2 regions of the Mesorhizobium sp. NBSH29 genome follow, and region 1 is predicted to be linked to the other one. Evidence: riboswitches for the same ligand, from Rfam matches in the RefSeq annotation. Region 1 holds a riboswitch; the other holds the start of a gene.
What was found. Region 1 has a riboswitch for cobalamin ahead of GA830_RS07760 (DUF1636 family protein). Riboswitches for the same ligand answer to the same signal wherever they lie in the genome.
Positions count from the first base shown of each region.

Region 2: it holds a riboswitch for cobalamin, as region 1 does, so the genes downstream of both, GA830_RS14425 (ABC transporter ATP-binding protein) here and GA830_RS07760 (DUF1636 family protein) in region 1, are expected to answer to the same signal.

Region 1 covers NZ_CP045492.1:1,549,527-1,552,729, reverse strand. The annotation lists gene cobW (cobalamin biosynthesis protein CobW) at 20-1,057, opposite strand; gene GA830_RS07760 (DUF1636 family protein) at 1,054-1,419, opposite strand; cobalamin riboswitch at 1,566-1,771, opposite strand; cobalamin riboswitch at 1,859-2,066, shown strand; gene GA830_RS07755 (CbtB domain-containing protein) at 2,103-2,282, shown strand; gene GA830_RS07750 (CbtA family protein) at 2,298-3,056, shown strand; gene cobU (bifunctional adenosylcobinamide kinase/adenosylcobinamide-phosphate guanylyltransferase) at 3,049-3,203, shown strand, end outside.
Region 2 covers NZ_CP045492.1:2,906,702-2,909,904, reverse strand. The annotation lists gene GA830_RS14430 (glutamine synthetase beta-grasp domain-containing protein) at 1-930, shown strand, start outside; cobalamin riboswitch at 1,152-1,363, shown strand; gene GA830_RS14425 (ABC transporter ATP-binding protein) at 1,466-2,311, shown strand; gene GA830_RS14420 (ABC transporter substrate-binding protein) at 2,329-3,203, shown strand, end outside.

The DNA.
Region 1 (3,203 bases):
GCGGATCAGCCTTTCCTGCTCAACCAGCAAGAATGGTTTCGATGGCCGGGCGATTGAGACCTTTGAGCCCTATCACGACCAGACGGCTTTTGCGTTCTTCGCCGGGCGCCCAGGCGCGGTCGAAATGATGGCTGACACGCGCGCCTACTGCCTGCACCAGAAGACGCATGGGCTTGCCCGCTACATCCACGAAGCCTTTGACGCGAAGCACGTTCTCCGCTTCAGCGGCTTGCGCCACTCTCGCCGCCAGATCAGCCGGTGTGGTGATTGCTGGAAGCTCTATGACGAAGGTGTCGAAATCATCATGTTCGTGATCGAATGCGCCATCATGATGGGTTTTGCGGTTTTCGATGTCGTCTTCGACTGCCAGGCCGAGACCCAGAAGCACCGAGGCATCTACCTTGCCATGGCTTGCCGGGACGACTTTCACTGCGCGCGCCATATGGGCCGAGATGATGGCATTGGCACGTTGGCGCCCGGCATCATCCATCAAATCGCTTTTGGACAATATGATGAGATCGGCACACGCGATCTGGTCTTCGAAGACTTCCTCTACCGGATCATCATGATCAAGCGTGTCGTCTTCCTGCCGCTGCGCGTGAAGGGCATCCATATCATGAGCCACACGGCCTTGCGCCAATGCCAGGCCATCGACCACAGCGATGACCCCATCGACGGTGACGCGGCTTTTGACTGTTGGCCACTGGAATGCCTGAACAAGCGGTTTGGGCAAGGCCAGGCCTGAGGTTTCAATGAGGATGTGATCAACGCGCGGCTCCAGCGCCAGAATCTTGTCGAGTGCGGGCACGAAATCATCCGCCACGGTGCAGCAGATGCAACCATTGGCCAGTTCAACGACATTTTCCTCCGGGCAAGCGTCAATGCCGCAACCTTTCAGAATATCGCCATCAATCCCGACATCGCCGAACTCGTTGACGATGATTGCAAGGCGCTTACCACCGGCATTCTCCAGCACATTGCGTAAAAGCGTCGTCTTGCCGGCACCGAGAAAGCCCGTGATGACGGTGCAGGGAACGCGCTGTGAAGATGCAGTCATTTTAATTCCTTCAGAGGATTAAGAGGCGGGATGCGGGATATCAGCCCGCGTTTGAGGCTGTCGGGGCGACCACGCCATGGAATGAGGCCATCGGTCGATCCAGCAAAGAGTTCAGCGCCCGCAACGAGGTCTGCGCCACTGTTGATGGTGAGTTCGCCAAAGACATAGCTCCAGCTGCCCGGGCGCACCATTGCTGCGCTGAGGCGGCGTTTGCAATTGCCCAGACACTCCACTTTCTCAATGCGGACATTGGTTCCCGAGGCCGCGCGAATGGCATCCTCGGCCAGATGTTCTCCGGCGCGCGGACGCGCATCTGAGCCCGTTTCATCGCGGCAGTTTTCGCAGATGAGTACCGTGACCATTGTCTCGGCTTCGCGTTCATCGGGACTGGAACTGATATCCACACTGCACTCCGGTTCAAATCTCGTGGGGTGCAGCAAAGGGTCCACCAGCGCCATTCAACAGCGCGGTGTTTCCATAGCCGGGTTCCAGGGCACCCCGCCCGGATCCGGTTTCGTGTTCGATGGCAGGTCTCCTGGCTCGCGAGTCGGCACCTTCTCCCACCTTCCCGGGCAATAGCCCAGTGGCATTTGGTAGAGGCTCTTCGCTTACAGTTGCGGGGACAGCTGTGGTTTAGGGGCATTTCTGCCCGGCACCACATTCCCTTTTCACCCTCTCCGTTGCCGGAGAAGGACCATCGGCAGGGGGAAATTACGCGGGTGGCTGACATGATGTCAACGCGCTTCGCGTTCTGGCCCAAAGTCAGCCGGCAAATTCGGTTGCCCGGCGGCGAAGTTCGTTTATAGTCGCGCTGTCGTCGGTTTTCGATAAGAACCGAAAGAGGGAATGCGGTACGGAAAGCTCAGATGAGCCGATCCAATGCCGCGGCTGCCCCCGCAACTGTATGCGGCGAGTTCCTCCCCAAATGCCACTGGATCAATTGTCCGGGAAGGCGGGGAAGGAGCATTGACCCGCGAGCCAGGAGACCTGCCGGCGACACGACTGCAACCAAGGCCCTCGGGTGGAGGGCGAGAGGAATATGAAATTGACCACTGCAACACACACGACCACAAGCGCAGCTTCTTCGGCGTCGCGCGCATTTCAGCTTGGCCTTTCGGCTCTGCTCGGGCTCTTCGTTATCGGCTTTGTCGGCTTCTCACATATGGAAGTCGCCCATAACGCCGCGCACGATTACCGCCATTCGATGGCTTTTCCCTGCCACTGAGCCGGAGCTTGATCCATGACCCTTTTTCGTAACGTCGTGTTCATCGCGGCGATCGCCGGGCTATTGTCAGGTATCGCCATGGCGGCCATGCAGACTTTTGCCACCGTGCCGCTGATCTTGGCGGCGGAAACGTATGAAAACGCAGCACCTGCCAACCATGACCATGATACGCAAGCGGCCAATGCCGGAGCAGCAGCTACAACGCCCGTTGTTGAAGCTCACGCGCATGGCGAGGATGCGTGGGAGCCTGCCGACGGTTTTGAGCGCTTTGCCTATACAGCGGCTGCGAACATCGTGACGGCAATCGGCTTTGCGCTGGTTCTGGTGGCAGTATCGGAAGCGCTTGGCGGTATTCTGTCCTGGCGTCAGGGGCTTTTCTGGGGGTTCGCCGGCTTTGCTGTCTTCACGCTGGCGCCGGGCCTTGGCCTGCCGCCCGAACTGCCGGGCATGCCTGCCGCCGATGTTTCGATCCGCCAAGCATGGTGGATTGGCACGGTGTTGGCTACTGCCGGGGGGCTGGCGTTGCTTGCTTTCCGCAATTCATTGCCGTTTGCGCTTCTCGGCGTAGCGTTGATCGTAGCGCCGCACATCATTGGCGCGCCGCAACCAGTGAGCCATGGCACCGCTGTTCCGGCTGAGCTGCTCCGTCGCTTTGTCGTGGCGGCGACGCTGACAAACCTGATGTTCTGGATGGTTTTGGGCGCTGTCGTCGGATTGTTGCGCTCCCGTTTTACCGTGGCGGGCGAGCCGGTACTGAAACGCGGCCTTGCCTGATCAAGCGAGATTAACGCTCCTTTTCGGCGGTGCGCGCTCCGGCAAGAGCGCGCATGCCGAACGGGAGGTCACCAAACTTCCAGCTCCCTGGGCCTATATCGCTACCGCGCAGGCGTTTGACGATGAAATGGCCGAGCGCATCGTGCA
Region 2 (3,203 bases), 1.4 Mb from region 1:
ATGCCGCTTTGGGGTTTTGACGGGTCGTCGACCATGCAGGCCGAAGGTCGCAGTTCCGATTGTGTGTTGAAGCCGGTCAGGGTTTTCCCGGACGGCGCGCGCACCAACGGCGTTCTGGTGATGTGCGAAGTGATGATGCCGGATGGCGAGACACCGCACCCTTCCAACAGCCGCTCCACCGTTCTGGATGATGACGGCGCGTGGTTCGGTTTTGAGCAGGAGTATTTCTTCTACAAGGATGGTCGTCCGCTCGGTTTCCCGGCTGCCGGCTTCCCGCCGCCGCAGGGTCCTTATTACACGGGCGTCGGCTATTCCAATGTCGGCTCTGTGGCGCGCAAGATTGTCGAGGAACATCTCGACCTGTGTCTTTATGCCGGCATCAACCATGAGGGTATCAATGCCGAAGTGGCGAAGGGCCAGTGGGAATTCCAGATCTTTGGCAAGGGCTCTAAGTGCGCTGCTGACGAGATGTGGATGGCCCGCTATCTGATGCAGCGCCTGTGCGAACAATATGAGATCGATATCGAATACCACTGCAAACCGCTAGGCGACACCGACTGGAATGGCTCTGGCATGCATGCCAACTTCTCGACCGTCTATATGCGCGAAGTGGGCGGCAAGGAGTATTTCGAAAATCTGATGGCTGCCTTTGACAAGAACCTTATGGACCATATTGCGGTCTACGGTCCCGACAACGACAAACGCCTGACCGGGAAACATGAAACTGCGCCGTGGAACAAGTTCAGCTACGGCATCGCGGACCGAGGAGCCTCGATCCGCGTGCCGCATTCGTTCGCTCGTAACGGCTACAGGGGCTATCTGGAAGACCGGCGCCCCAACAGTCAGGGCGACCCTTACCAGATTGCCTCGCAGATACTGAAGACAATCTCGGAAGTGCCGCTTGAAGGTACCGCGAAGGTGGCTGCATAGGCTTTTTTCCGTGTTAAATTTTACGGCCCGGCGGGAAACTTCCGGGTCCTCTTTTTGTGTGCCGGAGCTAAATCTTCGCTGTATCGATGTGGCTTAACTTACTCTTGGATGGGGAGTTGAGCATTCCGAAAATTTTGACAGGATCAACCATCTCATCTTCATATCGAAGTTTGAGCAGGCAAACTTCGATATGCTGGCGCTTGTGCAGATGACGCGAAGAAGCTAGCGTTTGGCACGATGGTGCCCGGAGTCGCAAGGCTTCGGGTGAAAAGGGAATGCGGTGCGGTTGACCTCATCAACCCAATCCGCAGCTGCCCCCGCAACTGTGAGCGGATAGCCTGACACCGGATTTGCCACTGGCCGAAAGGCCGGGAAGGCGGGTGAAAGGTAATGACCCGCGAGCCAGGAGACCTGCCATCTGACTGAGACGACCGGACGGGGTGTGCCGGGAAGCGTTGCTCAAGCTTCCGTGCGCCCTGCGCGCCCCGGTCTGCCAGCATCCTTCCCGAACGAAAGTGTGGGATGGAATTGTCGGATGGACGCGATTTGCGACCTGCCTGCCGAGAATGTTAAGTGCGAACCCGCTTTGCCGAGCACGCCGGTGCGCGAGGTGGTGGTTTCCGCGCAAGGTCTTGGACTTGCCGTGCGGGGAGGCCAGAAGCTGGTCGAAAATATCTCTCTCAGGATTAATACCGGCGCGCGGCTGGCGATCATCGGGCCCAACGGTGCGGGCAAGACCACTCTTCTGAAGATTCTGGCGGGACTGATCCCGGCTGGAGCGGGTGTGGTAAAGCTGTTTGGTCAGCCGATCCATTCCATCACGCGACGCGAGCGGGCCCGCATGCTAGCAGTGGTTGGCCAGAGCGATGCGCCCCACGGGCGTATCCGTCTGTCTGATTATGTAGGGCTTGGCCGGGTACCACATACCGGCCAGTCCACGGCGACCGACGATCTGGAACATGTCGATGAAGCCCTTGTGCGTGTCGGGCTTCACGGCAAGCGCGACCGGGAACTTTGCCAGCTTTCGGGCGGCGAGCGGCAAAGGGCCCATATTGCGCGCGCGCTGGCGCAGCAGCCCAAAATTCTCTTCCTCGACGAGCCAACAAACCATCTCGATCTGAAAGCACGCGGCGAGCTGATGGCACTCGTGGCCCGGCTCGGCCTGACGGTGATCGCTGTCCTGCACGATCTGGCGCTGGTGCCAGACTTTGCCACCGATGTTCTGGTCTTGGAGGATGGACGCGCAGTCGCGTCCGGCTCGCCCGCGCAAGCGCTGTCACCGGCTACCGTTCGCGACGTCTTCGGGCTGGAGGTTCTGCGCCTGCGCCACCCGACACAACAGCGAGACATTACAGTCTTTGATCTTCCTGATAATTTCTGAAACCGGAGTTTGACCCGTTGAAACGCTTTGGCCTTGTCTGCACCAATCTGCTGATTGCACTACCCGCATTTGGGTTTCCTGTAACCGTACAGAATTGCGGTGTACCGCTCACCTTCGATGCCGCCCCGAGCCGAGCAATTATCCACGATCTCAACATGTCGGAAATGGCGTTTGCGCTGGATCTTCAGCCTTCCATCGTCGGTGTGACCGGTATTTCGGGCTGGTATAAGTTCAGCCCGGAATTCGAGGCTCTGCGCAAGGATATTCCCGAACTTGCGCCGAAACATGCCTCGATCGAAACGCTGATCGCCGCCAAGCCCGATTTTTTCTTTGCCGGCTGGAATTACGGCATGCGCGTGGGTGGCGAAGTGACGCCCGAGCGGTTGGAGGCTTATGGGATCAAGACGCTGGTGCTGACTGAAAGCTGCATCCATGTCGATAAAAATCGGCCGCGCGCGTCGATGGAGCTGTTGTTCGGAGACATGGAGCGGCTCGGCAAGGTTTTTGGCAAGGAGCAAGAGGCCGCGAGGTTGATTGCAGGTTGGCGCGCCGAGCTTGCGGATATCGCTGCCAAAGCAGGAAAGAATGAGCCAATTAGGGTATTTCTCTACGATTCGGGCGAGGACAAGCCGTTCACAGCCGGGAAGTTCGCCATGCCAACGGCGTTGATCGAGGCCGCCGGCGGTGTCAACATCATGGAAGATCTGGAGACAAGCTGGGTCAGCACCGACTGGGAGACGGTTGCGATGCGCAATCCGCCTTTCATCGTCCTGCTCGACTACCAGGATGGCAGCGGGCCGCAGAAGATGATTGACTTTCTCACTGCGCACCCGGCGATGAAACAGACCGAAGCGGTAAAAAATGGCCGCTACCTGTCGTTGCGCTACGCTGA